4 regions of the Litoribacillus peritrichatus genome follow, and region 2 is predicted to be linked to each of the others. Evidence: predicted binding sites of a transcription regulator. Region 2 holds the regulator's gene; each other region holds the start of a gene.
The links. The regulator FNR, encoded in region 2, switches genes on or off when oxygen is low (the NO sensors DNR and NnrR bind a similar motif). The targets are predictions, from matches to a motif close to TTGATNTANATCAA.
Positions count from the first base shown of each region.

Region 1 (4,979 bases), on a different contig from region 2:
AGCTGATGGATTTGCTCTTTTTGTTCTTGTCGGAACTGGTCGGAACTGCGAAGCTGCTCCATGGCATGAATCATCAATTGAGGCAATTGGCGAGTTTGTTCTGCCCAGTCTGCTGCGTGGATCTGGAAGTTTTTTAACACTTTGGGCGGCGCAACACGGTCTTTCATCCAACCTTCCAGATAAGGCAGTGCCGTTTGCCACAGATCGAGGTCAGGGTACAGTTGGCGGCCTAAGCCTTCGATGTTCAAAAGCGTTTTTTGCAATAAAACCAATTGGGGTTGTACTTCCATATCAAAGCGGCGCGCGACTTGAAAAAGCCTTAACAGGAAGTGGCCGAAACTGATGTCTTTGAGCGGTTTTTCAAAGATGGGTTCGCAGACGCTACGGATGGCCGCTTCAAATTCATTCACTCTTGTGTGCTTTGGAATCCAGCCGGAGTCAATGTGTAGTTGCGCGACTTGTCGATAATCTCGGTTGAAGAAGGCCAATAAGTTTCGGGCCAGATAGATTTGATCGTTTTCGGTTAATGACCCTACGATGCCAAAGTCCACTGCAATGTACTGGGGTGAATGTGGGTGTTCACGGGAGATAAAGATATTTCCCGGGTGCATGTCGGCGTGGAAAAAGCTGTCACGAAACACTTGAGTGAAAAAAATCTCGACCCCTCGCTCGGCCAGTAATTTCATGTTGGTGTCTTGCTTGTACAGTTCATCCACTTCTGCCACCGGAATGCCTGAAATTCGCTCCATCACCATGACGTTGGTGCGTGTATAGTCCCAGTACACTTTTGGCACATACAATATTTCGGAGTTTTCAAAATTTCGGCGCAGTTGAGACCCGTTGGCGGCTTCTTTTTGAAGATCCAGTTCGTCGTAAATGGTGTGCTCGTAGTCTTCGACAATTTCTTTCGGGTGCAGTCGATGTCCTTCAGACCAGTAGCTTTCCAGCAAGTGCGCAAACAGTTTCATTAGCGCAATGTCTTTCTGAATGGTAGGGACAAGGTTGGGGCGAATGACTTTCACCACAACGTCCTCTCCGGACTTTAGCTTGGCGGTATGCACCTGTGCAACGGAAGCGGAGGCTAACGGCTGGTCGTTAAAGTCTTCAAATAAATCGTTGATCTTGGCGTTAAGTGACCTTTCGATGATCGATAAAGCAAGCTTGGATGAGAACGGTGGAACATTGTCTTGCAACATCTTGAGTTCATCCGCGATGTCGTCTGGCAAAAGATCGCGTCGGGTTGACAGTATTTGACCAAATTTGATGAATATCGGGCCTAATTCCTGCAGCGCCAAACGTAAGCGAGCACCTCGGCTGAGGCTTTTAGGCACCGGTTTTAACTTCCAGGGAGCCAGCGCGAGCAGTGCTCTCATGTACCAAGGCAGTAGGGTTAAAGGAATAAGTTGGTCTAAGCGATACTTGCTGATTACCCAAATGATCACCAGAATCCGTTTAAGGCTGGTCACTAACTACTCCTTGCTGATTACTGTCTTGGTCGAAGGCATTGCTTTTTTGATTAGCACTTTGCTGCTCCAAATTGCTGATTCTTGCGTTCAGTCGGTCGGTCTGAAGCCTGAGGTGTGTGACGAGCTCGCAGTAATAGTCGATTTCACTGGCATGAGGAAGCGTTCTTAATTCGTGGTGAATGTACTCTTCCAGGTTCTGGGTCATGCTTTGATGGGTTTTTTGTAACCATTTGCCGGAGGCTCGAATGCTTTGGCCTATCTGATGAGCAATGACGTCCCCGGTGACTTTAGCGAGAACGTACTCCCAGTCAATGTTGAGTTCCAGTGCGATGGTCATGATCTTCTGCGCGAGCTGTTCATCGCCGTTGATTTCAATGTCGCTTCCAAATAAAGCGCCATTGATGTCGTCGGCGAGGGCTAGACGAATGAAGTCAGAGGTTGTCCCTTTGATAGATAAATCCGGGATTGATAAGTCCGTTTTTGGAAAGTCTGGCTCGTTTTCGGGAATGGAGCTTAAACGCACGCCGTCATTTAACAGTTGCACACCGATGGCGACGTTCGGCTGTTTTAATCCGAACGAGAGGTGTTTGCCCTCCAAACGGGCCAGTTTGGAGAGAGTTACTTCATCGAGGGCAAGCGCCTGATTGATAACGCCTTCAATAAGCGCGAGGGTTGCCGTTGAAACCATCTGGTACATAACGAATCAGCTTAAGGCTTGATGCCTTTGTGCAGAGCAACGATGCCGCCAGTCATGTTGTGGTAGTCGCAACGAACAAATCCTGCGTCTGCCATCATGTCTTTCAGCGTTTCCTGATCCGGGTGCATACGAATGGATTCGGCCAGGTACTGGTAGCTTTCTGCATCGCCGGCAACGACCTGACCAATTTTAGGCAACAGGCTGAACGAGTAGGTGTCGTAGACTTTTTCTAACAGCGGATTGGATGGTTTAGAAAACTCAAGCACCAACAAACGGCCGCCTGGTTTTAATACACGTAACATAGATCGAAGCGCTTTGTCTTTGTCGGTCACGTTTCTCAAACCAAAGGCGATGGTGATTACATCAAACGAGTTGTTTTCAAATGGCAACGATTCTGCGTTTGCCTGTACGTATTCGATGTTATCTGTCAGGCCTAAGTTGGTCAGTCTTTCTCTGCCTACTTCCAGCATGGAGCTGTTGATGTCTGCCAGAACTACCTGGCCTTCTTTTCCAACCAGTTTTGAGAATTGTTTTGTCAGATCGCCGGTTCCACCTGCAATATCAAGAATGCGATGACCTTTTCGTACACCGCTCAGGTCGATGGTGAAACGTTTCCATAAACGGTGTATTCCGCCAGACATTAAATCGTTCATGATGTCGTATTTGCTGGCCACAGAGTGAAAAACGTCTGCAACTTTATTGGCTTTCTCGTTCACAGGTACTTGCTTGAAGCCAAAGTGGGTTGTTTTATTTTGATCCGTCATAGCGAAATAGATCCAGTTGAAGCAAAAAATTGTCGCTATTCTAACCCCGAATAGGGGGCCTTGTCTTTTGATAAAGGTCAATTTGTTGAATTCATGAGCTTTGAGGTAGAATGCTGGCCGATTGAAAATGTATGTAGTCATTTGTTCACCCGCAGGTATTTACCCGCACGGTTAAATGAACCTGAACTGCCTATGATAAAAATAAAGGCAGTTTCTTATGATGGTAAGGTTGTATGTCGAAAATTCATGTAAAACGAAATCATTCTTTAGGCATTGAAAAAGCGCTTGAAGATGCTGAAAAGCTGGCCTTGATGTTGGCGGATCGTTTTGATGCAAAATATGAATGGCAAGGAAATAAGCTGGTATTTCATCGTACGGGCGTAAAAGGTTTCCTGGATGTCACGGAAACGACGTTAGAGGTAAAAGTTGAATTGGCAATGCTAATGCGGCCTTTTAAATCAGTGGTGGAGCGGGAAATTCACAATTACTTTGAAAAAGAGTTGCGTTAGCTTTCTCGATCAATATGTAAGTCTATACTAAAGGGCGATTGTTGGCCTGAATTAAGGTTCGTAATAATTTGCCCTTCCCGAAACGAAATGATGTTCATAAATTCGTTCGCGCCGCCCAATGCTTTAAATGTGCTGAAACCCCTTTCCAGAAAATCATGCAGGTTGCCCAGGCCTTTTTTGTGGGCGGGTTTTCGAATGAGTTTCAGTGTCCATGAGATAAGTGGGATTCTCACCAGGTGATCCAGGTCGTGACCGATTTGCTTAATCAGATTGAGTTGATGTGTTCTTAACTCGCCAGCATTGCAAGCCTGGTAGGCTTGGATATATTTCTCTTCGGTAATTTCCTGGTTAAGGTCTTCTTGTCCGTGATTCAGATTTAACTGAAACAGTTTGTCTGCCAGCTGTTGGTCGAGTTCTGCTGATAGAATATTGAGCTCAACGGCTTTGGCGACGGTTTCCAGTGTTTCATCTGGTAAGAGCTTTACCAAGGTTGGGAATACGCGTTCTAAATCTCTGTCTCTTTGAATGGCATTAGGCGACAAATAAAGGTCGTCCACAAAGTAATGGGCGGCTTGTTGGTACCGTTCAGAAGCAAACAGGTCTGCGTGGGTGTGTTTGAGGCGGCTGGTTTGCCAGTGCATCAACGACTGAAGATGTTGGGCCTGGTTGTTAATGGGGAGGGCACTGTGCCGTTGTCTGTTTTTGATCAGTAGCTGACGAAGGGCTTCACCATGAACTCCGGAAACAGGTTTCGCCAGCTTGTCTTTTAACATCTTTACTACTCAATTCAGCGGTTGCTTTGTTAAATGCAACCCTACTGAAGTGACAGAGGTATCGTCAAGGGCGGAAGCCAACTTGAATCATCAAGGGTGATAAAATGGCTTGTGCCGGTAGTTTCCACCACGCGAATGTTGTTGGGTGACGACAAAGCACTTTCCAGCATGCTTTCTTTGCATAAAATGCGATCCCTTTCGGGAATGAGAATGGTACCTCGGCGAATGTGTTTGAAAATATCCGTTGAGGTTTTATCCATCCAGGTCTCGATGGAATGGATATTTTTGATGATGGTCATCGCATTTTGAGGATTTTTAAATAAGTGCTCCAGCAGCTGCTTCTTTCGGCCTTGTGTTTCACCAAAGAAGGCTTGTGAATACGTGATGAGCGGTGTCTTTTCAAGCAGTCTTAATGCCCATGGCCACATTCTTGGTGACATGTTGTCCACAAGCGCTTTTGGCATTGGGTGAATTTTTCCCTGAGGTAAAACGGGAGCTTCAAGCAAGATTTCAGCGTCTTTGAATAAATCGGGACGTTGATTGACCGCCTCAAGAATGACCCCGCCACCTCGGGAGTGCCCATGAATTCGTACATTTTTGGAAGTGGCTAACCGCTCCATGGCCTGAATCAGGATGCAGGCATCGTATTCGATGGAAGATTCCGGGTAATCGGGTTGATCAAACCAATCCGCGTGGGTGTGTTCAGGCCCGGTGACCGGGATATGATAATTACTGCAAGTCAGTAAGATCAGTTCGATGTCCGACTGAGC
Region 1 is NZ_BAABBN010000007.1:951,783-956,761, forward strand. Features, by position in the region: gene ubiB (ubiquinone biosynthesis regulatory protein kinase UbiB) at 1-1,466, opposite strand, end outside; gene ABD744_RS14005 (ubiquinone biosynthesis accessory factor UbiJ) at 1,453-2,163, opposite strand; gene ubiE (bifunctional demethylmenaquinone methyltransferase/2-methoxy-6-polyprenyl-1,4-benzoquinol methylase UbiE) at 2,175-2,927, opposite strand; gene ABD744_RS14015 (polyhydroxyalkanoic acid system family protein) at 3,161-3,436, shown strand; gene ABD744_RS14020 (DUF8198 family protein) at 3,433-4,209, opposite strand; gene ABD744_RS14025 (alpha/beta hydrolase) at 4,251-4,979, opposite strand, start outside.
Region 1: the regulator FNR is predicted to act here: its motif matches at 2,995-3,008, upstream of ABD744_RS14015 (polyhydroxyalkanoic acid system family protein).

Region 2 (4,979 bases):
TGGGCTTTATTGTATAATCTGATTGCTTTACCGCTGGCCGCCACAGGTTACATTCCACCCTGGGCTGCCGCGATAGGTATGTCCACCAGCTCTCTGGTGGTAGTACTTAATGCCGTTAGGCTTCGTAATATTTAAACCAACGAAGCTCAAGGCAACTCAATCAATGCTAATCGCGCGTTAAGAGGTTTCAAGTGGACAGTATTTTATTCCTGATCCCTATTTCGATTATTTTTTTAAGCATCGCTGTTATCGCCTTGGTGTGGAACATTAAGAGCGGTCAGTTTGATGACCTTGAATCACCAGCACATAAAATTCTGTTTGATGACGACGACGAACTCCTTCCTGATGATGCAAAACCTACGCAGAAAAAATAACCCTCCAATCCATTATTGCCTGATCTTACCTATATGACCCCAGATACACTTTCTTTTGCAGCAGCTTTTTTAGTCGGACTTTTAGGCGGTGCACACTGCATCGGCATGTGTGGCGGAATCACCGGCGCTTTCGGCGTCAACACAAAAGGTTCGATCAAAAATCGCCTGGCTTTATCACTGAGTTTTAATAGCGGAAGAATTATCAGCTACACCCTTGCCGGGGTTCTGATTGGTTTAATCAGCACCTTCTTTACCGACATCAACCCGATGATAGGCATGGTACTCAGAATCATCGCAGGGGTCTTTATCATCCTTATGGGGTTATACGTTGCAGACTGGTCTCGTGCGATTACCTCCATTGAAAAAGTTGGCCAGTTTATTTGGAAGTTTATTTCACCTCTGACCAAACCGTTTTTGCCGCCATCCAATCCACCCAAAGCACTGATGCTTGGCTTACTTTGGGGATGGCTTCCGTGCGGCCTGGTTTACAGCACCTTAGTTCTTGCTTCAGCCAGCCCAACGGTCATGGGTTCAGCCTCGATCATGTTTGCTTTTGGCTTGGGTACTTTACCGACCATGCTTTTAACCGGAATGCTCGCTTCACAGCTGACGAGTTTCATTCGAAATCAAAGTGTCAGGTATGTGGCTGCTATACTTATGATACTGATGGGCGTGTGGATTATTTTTGGTAACAGCCAACACATCTTTGGACATGGAAATCATGCGGGTATGGATCATTCGGCCGGAGGTCATTCAACCGGAGATCATTCGAATATGAATCATGGTAATCCAAATGACACGATTGACCATTCTAATATGAACCACTCGGAATCAACTGGCACGATCGATCATTCCAGCATGGATCATTCAGAAATGGATCACTCAAACATGGATCATGGCATGCAAGAGAGCCAGGTTGATCACTCTAAGATGGATCATTCGAAAATGAATCATTAACGTCGCAAAAAACGACCAAATGGTTATAATTTAGAATCACTAATTATTTGATTTGTAAGCCGATGAAATATCCTTGCACTATTTAAGTGCTTTATTGGTTTACTCGCATGTGATATAAAACTCAAAAATTCTTAAAGAAGATACAGAAGATGTCACAAAAAACCTTAAATTCAGTCAAAAGCTGTGGAACGGCCGTTAGCTGCCAGGATTGTACTCTAAGTTCATTGTGCCTTCCTATTTCGCTGGACGGGCACGACGTCGACCGATTAGATGCCATCATCAAACGCGGCAGACCCTTCCAGAAAAGTCACACCATCTGGCGACAAGGCGATGATTTTCAATCGGTTTTAGCAATCCGATCAGGCAGTGTAAAAAGCTTTGTTACCAGCCCATCCGGAGAGGAGCAGATTGTTGGCTTCCACTTTGCCGGTGAGCTGATCGGTTTAAACGGCTTATTTAAGAAGAAGTATCCAATCTCGACCGTTGCCCTTGAGACAACGACCGTTTGTGACATTCCATACGACAGCTTAGACGCACTGGCAGACGACTTACCAGAGCTGAGAGACCAGATTCTTCACAGCATGAGTCAGGAAATATCTGAAGATCAGCAAATGATGCTGCTTCTGAGCAAAAAAACCTCAGATCAGCGTTTAGCTACGTTCTTGGTTTCCCTCTCTGAGCGTTTTCATCGCCGAGGCTACTCTGCAACGCGTTTCAGATTAACCATGTCCCGAAACGATCTCGGTAACTTCCTGGGGTTAGCGGTTGAAACCATTAGCCGTATTTTCAGTAAATTCCAACAGCAGGAAATCCTGAGATTCATTGACAGCAGCAGAGACATCGAATTGCTGGATATGGACACACTTTACGAACTTGCTGACTTGCAAGACAGCGTACAAAGACCTTGCGGCAGTAAATCCGCCAGTTAAAGCCTGTTGATAACGACAAAAATATAAGCCCTTTCGGGCTTATATTTTAAATTGCGTTCCTCTCAAATTCAGTCAGTAATTACTTCATAGCAAGGAACGTACTTGCTGCCCGGCAACTTCATCCGCTTCTGCCGAACAAAAGATTTTAATAACTTATCCAGCTTTTGCATCAATACTTTATCACCGTGCAATTTAAAGGGACCGTGCTTGTGTATTTCAGCAATGCCCTGTTCTTTTACATTACCCGCAACAATACCCGACATTGCCCGCCGTAGCTGTGATGCCAACTGATACGGAGGTTGATCCATATGCAAATCCAATTCGGACATAGTTTTATGAGTCGGCACAAAAGGCTCCTGAAATACCTCATTAATCTTCAGTAACCAATTAAAGTAAAATGCATCCTGAATGGACTTCCGGTGCTCTTTCACCTCAGTCATTCTTTCATTTAAAGTAATTGCTAACTGCTCAGGATCAGCAATAATAATTTCATATAGCTTCTGGGCTTCAGGCCCTAACGTACTGCCAATAAACTCATCGATTTCAATAAAGTAATCCGCAGACTCTTTGGGGGCCGTAAAATACACAGGAAACGCTTGTCCGTGATCACTGCCCATCAGCACGCCGAGTAAATACAAAATTTCTTCAGCCGTACCGGCGCCACCAGGAAACACAACAATCCCGTGGCCCAAACGAATGAACGCCTCCAGACGCTTTTCAATGTCCGGCATGATGATCAGCTCGTTCACAATCGGGTTTGGCGATTCTGCTGCAATGATGCCCGGTTCCGTAAGACCTATGTACCTCGGGGTGCGGATTCTTTGCTTCACATGGGCCACGTTTGCGCCCTTCATCGGCCCCTTCATCGCGCCCGGACCACAACCGGTGCAAATATCAAACCCCCTCAGGCCCAACTGATAACCCACTTCTTTGGTGTAATCATACTCAACACTGCCAATGGAGTGTCCTCCCCAACAAACGATAATGTTCGGGTCCATCCGAGCTTTTAGCGCATTGGCTTGCCTTAGAGTATGAAAAACAGCCTCTGTAATTTGAGCCCCATTGCCTTCCTGACCTAACTCGTCCAAATCAAGCTGAGTACTCAGGTAAATGATATCTCTCAAGACCGAATATAAATTCTCTTTCACCCCTTGAATCATTTTTCCATCTACGAATGCTCTTGCAGGTGCATTCTGAACTTCCAGACACGCGCCTCTCGCCTGGGGCACAATATTGATATCAAAATCGCGATATTGATTTTCAAGCTGTTCTATATCGTCATTATCAATACCGCTGTTCATGACCGCCAACGCACATCGGCGGAATATTTCGTACATTTTTCCTTTGTTTAAACCACTGAGTGTATTCACCTCGTTCATGGACAAAACATCCACACTACCAACGGGTGAAAGCACCGAATAATCAATTACTTCTGACGGCATAATGCTCTCCTTGCCAGTACATCCAATATTAAGTTTAGTCGATCTCATCTAAGCCTTGATGATCACCTTCTTTCACAAAGTGCTTATTCATTAAGTCAGCTAACGTTGCAGCCCATACTTTAAAATCATCCAGGTCCTGTTGGTTACCTGCTTCACTCCACCCAATGGAAATTGAGCGGGCCATAATGGAAACAGCAAAAAGTGATTCCGAATATTTTGAAGTTAACTGCATTATGTGGGCTATTATTTCTTCCTGAAGTTCATCTTGCTTTATGTACCAGCCCCAACCATCTATGGGTTTATTTTCATTCACCCCGTCCAATGGTTCGGACTGATCATCACTTCGTATCAGCATCCAGCCGGTTTTTACGCCTTTGAGCGGTACATCCACAAAGCTGTATGAGGCCCCTTCATGGCAGTTTTCTTCTACCCTGCCAGATACATTAATGACTGGATATTTCATTAATTTGACTTTAATGCCTGAGACAATCGCTTGCTGCCGAAGTTTCGCGATTCTTCTGTCATGCTTTGAAGGCATAATCCACATGATTGATCCAACAACCATCAAAGCCGCCATTAACGTTACTACCATCCACACTTGCATAATTAACCGTACCTTTGAAAAACAACTAAATTGATCTAACTCAGGGTAAAGATCGAGAATTCAGGTGAAACTCGAAGTTGAAACATTAAACACTTACTTCAATAATAGAATCATAGACACATTGGATGGTCTACTTAGAAATAAGTTAAATTCTCTTGGTTTCGAAGAATTGAATGAATTAATGTCGAATTCATCGAATCAGACACTGGAGTTCATTGAGGATACCTGTATGTCCAGTTATAACACAATCTTATTAGCCATTGATTTATCGGACGAATCGGAAAAAGTCATAGAGCCGGCAAAGAGATTCATCACCGCTTTTGACTCCAAAGTTCATGTTCTGCACACCATAGAGCCCTTTGCATTTGCTTTTGGTGGCGATATCCCATTTGATGTCATTGAGGTCCAGGATCAACTGATTGATCATGCAAAACAAAACCTGAAAAAACTCATTGAAAAGACAGAACTTGAAACCGTCGAGATGGACGTCGTGGTAGGTTCGGTTAACTCAGAAGTTCACCGCAAAGCAAAAGAGATTGGAGCGGATCTTGTGATTGTTGGCAGTCATGGCCGCCACGGTTTGGCACTACTGTTAGGGTCTCATGCATCAGACGTGATTCACCACGCTGAATACGACGTACTGGCTGTAAGGATATAACCACTCAGAACCAAA
Region 2 is NZ_BAABBN010000012.1:487,866-492,844, forward strand. Features, by position in the region: gene ABD744_RS18780 (heavy metal translocating P-type ATPase) at 1-135, shown strand, start outside; gene ccoS (cbb3-type cytochrome oxidase assembly protein CcoS) at 192-374, shown strand; gene ABD744_RS18790 (sulfite exporter TauE/SafE family protein) at 408-1,331, shown strand; gene fnr (fumarate/nitrate reduction transcriptional regulator Fnr) at 1,481-2,260, shown strand; gene ppnN (nucleotide 5'-monophosphate nucleosidase PpnN) at 2,329-3,702, opposite strand; gene ABD744_RS18805 (hypothetical protein) at 3,737-4,306, opposite strand; gene ABD744_RS18810 (universal stress protein) at 4,371-4,964, shown strand.

Region 3 (4,979 bases), on a different contig from region 2:
GAATCAAGACTAAGAAAAAGTGTATACTCAGTACAATCTGATATTATGCAGATAGGACGCTTTTATAGATTAAAAAGGCGCAATTAGCTAAGCAGCCTACTAACGGGAAAACGCTCTGGGCGATAAACCAAAGTGCTCTGTGAAACGTCGACCAAACGAAGAAAGATCAGAATAGCCCACCTGCTCTGCTACCAGCTGAATCGGGTAATCGGTATGCATCAACAAGGCCTTGGCTTTCTCCATGCGTTCCCCGGTGATGAACTGCATAGGGCTTAAGCCCACCTGCACTTTAAATAATTTTTTAAATTGAGTCGGGCTTAAACAGGCTATTTTGGCTAGATCATCAATCGTCAAACGCTCAGAAAGATGTTCAAGCACATACTCCAACACAGCACGAATTCGATGATCCAACTGTTTGAACATCCCCTGCTCTGCCAGCAAAAGCACAAAAGTTTCAAACATTGACTGTTCAAGCTCAGGATTAACCTGATGCTCTAACTGCTTCTCGATAAAATTAAGATAACTGATCAAAGGCGGCGTAATTGAAAACACCAAGCTCTCAGACTGTGCCAGATTACTTGGTAATTCCACCAAATCCGCCACCACAAATCGTGCTTCTTCATTAGCGGTGAAATGATGGATCTCACCCGTTTTAATAACCACACACTCCCCTGGTGCAACCTTACCAACATAACCTTCGACTTCGATATTGATAACACCACGTAACGGCAACACTAACTGATGATAGTCGTGAGAATGACCTCTGCGTTTACGACTGTAGAAACGGATGGAAAGATGATTGGACATATTGAGGTTTACAGGTTTCACTTAAGTTAATGACTTGTTTATCTTGCCTGATTTTCACGACAATACAATCAAGATGCACAATAGAATAAACGTTGAAAGACCAGTACTGCCCTCCACCTCAGGCGGTATGATCTTTTCTCCGGTTTCTCTTCTTTCCCCATGTGCAGCGAGGGTTTGATTTCAAATCAAGCCGTTATCACACAAGCATCAATCACATTTTTCAAAGCGGCCACAGTAGCATCATCATCCGAAAGGGGTTCCGCCATCGCGGCGTAACAGGCTTGTCTTACATCAATGCCACCCACGACCAATTTCGCTGCATAGATAAGCAACCGGGTGGACGCCGCTTCCTCTAAGTCGTGATCTTTTAAGTTTCTCAGTGCTCCGCCCAAACGAACGAGCTGTTCTGCCAACGACTTATCCGCCCCACTTTCCTTCATGACAATTCGGGTTTCCACTTCCGGTGTCGGATAATCAAACTTCATTGCGACAAAACGCTGACGAGTACTGGGCTTCATCCCTTTAATCAGGCTTTGATAACCAGGGTTATAAGATACCACCAGCATGAAACCGGGTGCGGCTTCCAGGTATTCACCCGTTCGTTCAATAGGTAGAACACGTCGGTCATCCGCCAACGGGTGAAGCACCACAGTGGTGTCTTTACGGGCTTCAACCACTTCGTCCAGATAACAAATGCCACCTTCACGTACCGCTCGGGTGAGCGGGCCATCCTGCCAGTATGTCCCCTCAGGACCAATCAAGTGACGCCCCACTAAGTCAGCAGCAGTCAAGTCATCATGACAAGACACCGTATACAGAGGTCTGTTTAACTTCTCTGCCATCGCGGCAATGAAACGTGTTTTACCACAGCCGGTCGGCCCTTTAATGAGCACAGGTAACTGATGTTTATAAGCATGTGAAAATAGCTCAACCTCGTTGTTCTGAGGTTCATAATAGAGTGCATCTTCTGAATTATTGACCGCAATCTCTACGCTCATAATGAGGCTCCGTCTTAAAACTTAATTTAAAGCCATACTAATGCACTCAACTTTATTTCTATTGATTCGTATCAGTATATGGAACGGTAGTTCGGATATTCTCAATACAAAGCGTAAGAAGTAACCCTACCCATTTAAGCATTCTTGATAAGGGTACTGCGACTATATGAGAGAGACACAGTATGAGTGAAACAAGACGCTGCCAAAACTGCCAAAACGAGTTAGTTAAGACAGCCAAACTGTGCCCTCAGTGCGGTATACCTTGCCAGCCAGAGCGTGACAACCAACGTAAATGGATGGGCATTGATTTTAAGTTGTTTGTGATTTTATTAACGTTCTTCTGTGCTGCAATGGTTTTATGGTTGCCGCGCTAAACTCATTGAGCCAACCATTTCGAGCCGAGCCTTTCAGACCGCGCCTTTCAGATCGAATCTTTCAGATCGAATCTTTCAGATCGAACACCCAACATGATCAGGCAAAAGTCTTTCCCGGAAGCTCATCCAAGACCCATCCGAATTAAAACCAGCAACTTACTGCCAGATAAACACCACTTAAGCACTTCAACCACAGCCTGCGTTTGAAAAGTAAACAAGCTGAACTACTGTAAAGATAGCCTCTGTGCTCTATGAGAAGCGTTTTACTCAATACAAAACGCTTGTGAAAGTGCGCCGGACACCATCAAGAAAGAATGGCTATTTTGCTCAAAGAGTGGAATTTATGTCGATCACGAAAAAAGTCTTGTTGATCATGCTGCTGTTGGCATTCGTGTTCGTCGGCGCAAATTATTACATTCAAAAAGAAATTATCTTCCCTACTTTTTCGAACATCGAGGAACAACACGCAAAAGCAAACATAGATCGCGTTGAAGAATTATTGAATGAAACCATCAACCAGCTCAACCGAATCAACTATGACTGGTCTGCCTGGGACGATACGTATGAATTTGTGGAGAGCAGAGACGACGGTTATATTGAAAATAATTTAATGTACAGCACCTTTGAAAACCTCCAAATCAACCTGGTTTATTTTCTAAACAAGGAAGGGGAATTGATATGGGGTGAAGTTTATGACTTCACTCAAGAAGAACCGTTAATCAGCTCAGACGAGTACATCACGGACTCACTCGAAAGCCTTAAACCATACATTGACAGCATTGACTTAAACTCACATTCGGACGATCAGTTTTCTAAAGGGATTTTTATTCATGACAATACCCCAATCGCATTCTCCATCAGACCGATTTTAGACAGCGAAGGTAATGGCCCCTACAGAGGTTATATAGTTCAGGGCATGTTGATTGACGAAGCCATGATTGAGAAATTTCAAAATCAAATCAAACTAAAATTCAAACTGAAAACGCTTGAGACCAGCGATATATCCGGTGCGCCCAGCGAACGACATAGTTACCTGATCAATGAAATCAGTGATACATCACTGGAGATCTCCAAAAACTATTACTCAAACAATCGCCCGATCTTAACCATCAGTACACAAGTCCCCAGAGACATTACTCTCAATGGCTTGACCAGCATTCGTTATGCGTTAACAACGCTGTTTATTATTGGAATTTTCAGCTTTGTGATTTTTTGGTTCGTGATCAAAGCCAGTGTCTTGCGGCCTATTTCTGATTTAACGAAGCAAATGCTTAAAATATCAAAAAATAAAGACTATGCCCTAAGATCCGATATAAACAGCCAAGATGAAGTGGGCTTACTTGCCAAAGAGTTCAATCACATGCTGTCTATCATAGAAAGTGGGAATTCAGAGTTAAAAGAGGCCTACTCTCGGATCAAATCCGATCATGAAAAACTGTTAAAAGCAGACGCCGAGTTACACGCAGCTAATATTAAGCTAGAACAACTGACCGTCACCGACCCACTGACCGGGATTGCAAATCGCCGATGTTTTGAAAACAAACTCAGCCTCGAATGGAGCCACCTAAAACGCTCTGGTCAGTACCTTTCCATTGTTATGATCGATATTGATTACTTTAAAGCATACAACGATCACTATGGTCATCCGGCGGGTGATCACTGCCTAAAACAAGTAGCAAATATTTTGAGTGGCAACACAAGGCGCCCCAAGGACATAGCTGCCCGATACGGCGGAGAAGAGTTTATTTTGATTTTACCGGATGCAGATATCTACGGAGCACAAAAAGTGGCTGAGAATATCCAAAAGAATATCGAGTTAGCGAAAATTGAACACCGTACCAGCAAAGTAGCTAAGAGCCTCACCATCAGCATTGGTATCGCATCGGTGATTCCTTCTGACAAAAATTCGATTGAAACACTGATCCACCAAGCCGATTCAGCGCTATACCAGGCCAAGCACAACGGAAGAAATCGCTTTGAAGTTGCACACGATTTAGATCAAGCGAACAAAACCTCTTAGATCCAAAAATTTCAATAGCCTGTGATTTCATCCCAAAACCAGTAGATGAAATCAAAACTTCTCCTATCATTAAAAGAATTTAACGAGCATTGGACAGGTGAATGTCACGGGTTTCTTTTGGGTCATTTTTAACATTAATGGTTTGGTTGATACTGCCCTGTCACACAACCGCCGACCTGATCATTGATCCTAAAGAGCCTTATGTTGATGTACGAGGCTCGGTGCAATATCTCATTGAAACCGATGGCCCGCTCTCCATTGAAGAAATAAAACGACCAGCCATCCATAGTCGCTTTCAATTGATGCCAACACCAGACACAAACTTCGGCGTCGTTAATCAAGTGTATTGGTTTAAAATCCCGTTGAATTATCAAGGCTCAGAAAGCACCGTTTGGTTACTTGAGCTAAAACATTATTACTTGGATCACATCGAGTTTTACCCTTCCGCTCAGGCTCAAGCCATAATCACCGGCGATAACTACCCCTTCGCTCAGCGACCGATGGAGCATCCCTCGTATTTATTTCCCGTGACCCTAACCCCCGGAGAAAATCACACCCTATACTTTCGCATCGAGACATCCACTTCCCTGCATATGCCCTTAACCTTATGGCAACCGGAGCCTTTTGCTCTGGCAACAGGCCAGGAGCGCATTCTTCAAGGCATCTTCTACGGCACGTTATTAGTGATGCTCTTTTACAACTTCCTGATTTATACCTGGGTAAGAGACACCAGTTATTTATACTATTCAGGTTATGTGCTTTTTATTATTCTGGCGTGGA
Region 3 is NZ_BAABBN010000004.1:612,258-617,236, reverse strand. Features, by position in the region: gene ABD744_RS03955 (AraC family transcriptional regulator) at 100-807, opposite strand; gene ABD744_RS03950 (CbbQ/NirQ/NorQ/GpvN family protein) at 993-1,805, opposite strand; gene ABD744_RS03945 (zinc-ribbon domain-containing protein) at 1,988-2,179, shown strand; gene ABD744_RS03940 (sensor domain-containing diguanylate cyclase) at 2,523-4,199, shown strand; gene ABD744_RS03935 (EAL domain-containing protein) at 4,301-4,979, shown strand, end outside.
Region 3: the regulator FNR is predicted to act here: its motif matches at 1,867-1,880, upstream of ABD744_RS03950 (CbbQ/NirQ/NorQ/GpvN family protein).

Region 4 (4,979 bases), on a different contig from region 2:
ATTTGTTGTCTGACTTTTTAATTCAGCTCGATGCTCTGGAAAATACCAACGCTCAACAAGTTGAGTCGAGCACAGCCCTTAACACTAAACCTAGAGGCGAAAGTGATGCGTCGCCTGATATTAAGTCAGTGGAAAGCCAATGGTTAGCTCGGCTTAAAGCCAGACCTTATTTTCTCAAACTGCATCAAATAAAAGGTGCTGCGAGCCATATCAATCAACATGGGGCGATGAGCCGTAACCTAACTTCCTTTTCAGACGTAGCCGCGCAACGGGATGCGCTTTGGGTCCTGCGAAATGGGATATTAGCTCAGGATCAAGCTGTGGTTGCGAAAGCGGTGTTGGCGTTGGAATACGCTTTTGAGTATCAAACCTCAGAAGGGAATTTCAGCAATGGCCGAGGTGTCAGTGCCCGGACGGCAGTGGGCGTGGATGCTTTTTATTTATACGCATTGGGCTATGCGTATCAGCTGTTAGGGGCTGACGGTCGGTTTCCAACATCATATCAGCGACTCGATGGTCATCGATCATCCTGGCAGAAAGCCATTTCATGGTTAGCAAATAATTCTGCGGAACTGTATCGGCAGGATAAGCACACGCCGAACCGGTTGCTGTTTGATGCGATGGCGTTTTCTTTTGCGAATCATGCAATGCCCGATGCAAACCTAAAGAAGTTAGGACGCACTTACTTACAGAGAGCGCTTTATGCGCAAAGAGACGATGGCGCTTTTATTGAGAAGGGCGGGCATGATTCCAGCTATCAAGCCGTATGTTTATTGAATTTAAGTTGGTTGGCTTTGTATTCCGAGGACTCGCAAGAAAAAGTTGAAATTCAACAAGCGCTGACAAAAGGTGCGGCCTGGCTGGCGGCCAGAATTTCAGCGAAAGGCGAAGTTTCCAAACGGGGAAATACCCGAACGGGGTCTGGCCAGGAGATTCAATCCGGTAAAGAAAAAGACATCAATTACCCGGAAGTTGCACTCAGTTTGTATTATGCGTCTGAGCTGTTGAACCAGCCTGAATATGCAGACAAAGCGGATAAAGTGGTGGCTTTTGCATTGGCATATTACGGCTATGATTAGATACTTTTCTAATACCTTTGATTTAATTCTGTGAGTCCTTAGGTGGAGAAGATGATTAAAGGTCACTTTTGCATCTTGTTTTGAATCTTTGCATTGTATAGCCTTGTGATCAGCACTTTGGAACACAGCAAATACATACAACAAAACTACAACAAGAATAAGAGTAGACCATGCGAGACAAGTATAAGTATATTGGCCCCCTGTATGATTTCTTAAGCAGCATTTATGGTGGTGAATCCATTCATGATTGTAAACGCGCCATGCTAACGGAAGAAAACGTAAAAGCCGGCGATAAGATTTTAATTGCAGGTGCTGGCCATGGTAAGGATGCCATTCGTGCTGCAGAACTCGGCGCAGATGTCACCGTGGTTGATCTGTCTGAAACCATGCTCATTAAATTGAAGCAAGCGTTTGAAAAACACCCCGGCAACCTCAACGTAAATGTGGTTCATGCCGATATCCTCACCTTCGAAGAATATGAAACCTACGATATGGTGATTGCGAACTTCTTCCTGAATGTTTTTTATGAAGACTTCATGGAAAAGATTACTGATCACCTGATCAAATGCACCAAGCAAGGTGGCAAGTTTGTCATTGGTGACTTTGCGTATCCGAATGGCAATCCAATCAGTAATACCATCCAAAAAGGGTACTGGTACACGGCTGCACTGATCTTTTATGTGACCTCTGATAACGCTATTCATGAAATTTACAACTACACCGAGTTGATGAAATCCAAGGGGCTGGAGGTATCAGAAACTAAGCACTATCGTTACTTGGGCATGAATTGTTATGCCTCTGTGATGGGCACCAAAGTGGTTGCCTCTGACCTGAGTGCAGAAACTAAGACCGAGCAACCGGAAGAAGCGACAGCTTAAATAATCGACTGCGTAAGCAATCGTCAGCTGTTTAGCGTCAGAAGCTAAAAGTCTTTTCTCAAAAGCCGAGTTTTACTTTGTATTGTTCATACAAGGTTGCTCGGCTTTTCTATATTTTACGGATGTTTTGCCGGGGACGTTGTCATCAATGGCTCTTGATGGTTCAGCGCGTCGGAAACAGAATTCACAGATTTCATGGCCCAGTTTTGAAACTGAATGACCTTCGGTAATATTTGATCCTGCAAGACTCGCACAGCCTTTGGCATTTGAGCCGGGTCTATGGCATCCAGTAAATTTTTCACTTCATGACCTAATTCGGTATCCCCCAATATTAACAATTGTCTCTGGAAGAACAGGGTGTCCGGATCAATTTCTCGCGACAGAATTTTTATGAGTGCTGAACTGTTACCCCGAATTTCCGTATCGGCATTAGGGGAATGAGTGATGATCAGCTTGCGGTTTTGATCTAGCCCCAGGCACCAGCTGAATTGCGCGTCGGTAATGGTGATTTTAACTTTTCGATCAATTAAGGCATCAAAATCCCCTTCTTTGATGGCTTCTTTCAGGACTTCGTTCAAGGCTTTCTGAAGGACAACCCTTTGTAATGCCTCCGGTGTGTGTCTGACTGGAGCTGCTGCGTAATAAGCCGGGCGTTTTACGACATCAATGGGGGTTGGTAACCGTCTGATCAATTGGTTCGGACGCGCCAATTGGTGCGCCAGGTTGGCAAAATTAATCGGCAACATCTTGTGCAACTCCTTGTTGAATTTGGCCTATTAAAACGGAAATGGCCTAGCCGGGTGTTGATGTGTATCAACTTGGAAGGAGGCTTTGTGGAGTAAGGTGTGTGTCCATTGATATACCTGATTGAATTGGTCGGAAAAGCCATAGGTGCTGGGCTGGTTCGTTAATATCCCATTTATGTAAGCGAGATAAACACAATGGAATTGGTATGCCCGGCAGGCAGTCTCCCTGCGTTTCAACAGGCCGTAGATCATGGCGCAGATGCGGTCTTTATCGGTTTTAAAGATAACACCAATGCTCGTCATTTTGCGGGTTTAAATTTTGATGATCGAAAAGCACGTAAAGCGCTGGAATACGCTCGCTCTAAGGGCGTGAAGTTATATGTTGCGATCAATACCTATGCTCAGGAAGCCAACTGGCAACGTTGGCAAGACGCCGTTAATAAAGCGGTGGATTTTGGTGCCGATGCATTGATTGCTGCGGATGTCAGCGTGATGGACTATGCCTCTGAGCATCACCCAAATTTGAATATTCATCTCTCGGTTCAGGGGTCTGCCACCAATTATGCGGCCCTAGAGTTTTATGTGGATCGCTTCAACATTAAACGGGCGGTGTTGCCCAGAGTGTTATCTCTTAAACAGGTTCAGCAAGTGGCGGCTTCCAAGAAAGTGGATGTGGAGGTCTTTGGTTTTGGCAGCCTTTGCATTATGGCGGAAGGTCGGTGTTATTTATCTTCTTATATGACCGGAGAATCTCCTAACACCCAAGGCGTTTGTTCTCCCGCCAAGTTTGTGGAATGGAGGCAAGAAGGGGATGTGCTGGAATCTCGCTTGAATGATGTGTTGATTGATCGTTACCAACCGGATGAGAAAGCTGGCTATCCCACCTTGTGTAAGGGCCGTTTCGAAACCGAAGGAAAGACTTATCACACCCTCGAAGAACCCACCAGTTTGAACACCCTGAATATCTTACCCGAGTTAAATAAAGCGGGTGTGAAGGCCATTAAAATTGAAGGCCGCCAACGAAGCCCTGCTTACGTTGCAAAAGTGGTGTCTATCTGGCGCCAGGCCATTGATAGGATGAAAGCCAATCCGGAACAGTTTGAAACGGATGAACAGTGGATGAAAGAGTTGGCTGGTTTTTCGGAAGGCTCACAAACCACACTTGGAGCGTACTCCAGACCTTGGCAATAGATGAATAAATATAGGTGGATGAAATGAAAATATCGTTGGCTCCTATCAGTTATTTTTGGGAAAAACAGGCTGTATTTGAATTTTACGAAGCAGCCGCCGAATCGGATGCAGACATCATTTATTTGGGTGAAACAGTCTGCTCTAAGCGTCGTCAGTTGAGGTTGGATGATTGGTTCGAAATTGCAGCTCAGCTTCAGGACAAAGGCAAAGAGGTGGTGCTTTCTACATTGGCTTTGATCGAAGCTGAGTCTGAGCTTCATGCACTGAAGCAGTTATGCCACAAATCGGTGGATCAAGGTTATTTGGTGGAAGCGAATGACATGGCCGCCATTAAATTTTTGAGCGATGCTAAGCACTATTTTGTGGCGGGTAATGCCCTGAACATATACAACGCGCGCAGTTTGAAAGTCATCGCTGAAGCCGGTGCCATTCGTTGGCAGCCACCGTTGGAATTGTCGGGTGATGGTTTGGAGGATATCGTCTCAGGTTACCGAGCTTTAGAGAATGAGGATGATCAAACCATAGAAACAGAGATTTTGGGGTATGGTCACATGACCTTAGCGTATTCGGCCCGATGCTATACCGCCAGAGCTTACGACTTCCCGAAAGATCAATGCAAATTCATTTGTTTGGATCACCCCCAGGGGATGAAAACCAAGAGCCAGGATGGTCTGGAAATCTTTACTCTGAACGGCATTCAAACCCAGTCTGGAAAGTGCCAGAATCTGCTCAATCAGTGGCAGGATACTCGGGAGCGAGGCGTTGATATCATTCGCATTACACCGGAAGACAGCAACTGCCTCGACATTGTTCAGCAATTAAGTAATGCCATCAAAGCGGACAAATCGGATGTATTGCCAATCACCGAACAGCACTGTAATGGCTACTGGAACCGAATCTCAGGCATGGAAATAGCGGAGGTATGAGCCTTCCTGGGGCGCGTGAGTTTTGCGTGTTCTTTGTGTGTTTTGTGATTAATGGGAGAGGTGGCCAGTGTGGATGTCTGTTTGTTATTGTATGTTTTCCGTTGTTAGCGGCACACCGAGCCTCTACTTCACGCTTACCGCTTGAAGTTCAAAGCTGCT
Region 4 is NZ_BAABBN010000004.1:589,606-594,584, forward strand. Features, by position in the region: gene ABD744_RS03810 (hypothetical protein) at 1-1,079, shown strand, start outside; gene ABD744_RS03815 (class I SAM-dependent methyltransferase) at 1,250-1,957, shown strand; gene ubiT (ubiquinone anaerobic biosynthesis accessory factor UbiT) at 2,074-2,703, opposite strand; gene ubiU (ubiquinone anaerobic biosynthesis protein UbiU) at 2,899-3,894, shown strand; gene ABD744_RS03830 (U32 family peptidase) at 3,918-4,820, shown strand.
Region 4: the regulator FNR is predicted to act here: its motif matches at 2,761-2,774, upstream of ubiT (ubiquinone anaerobic biosynthesis accessory factor UbiT).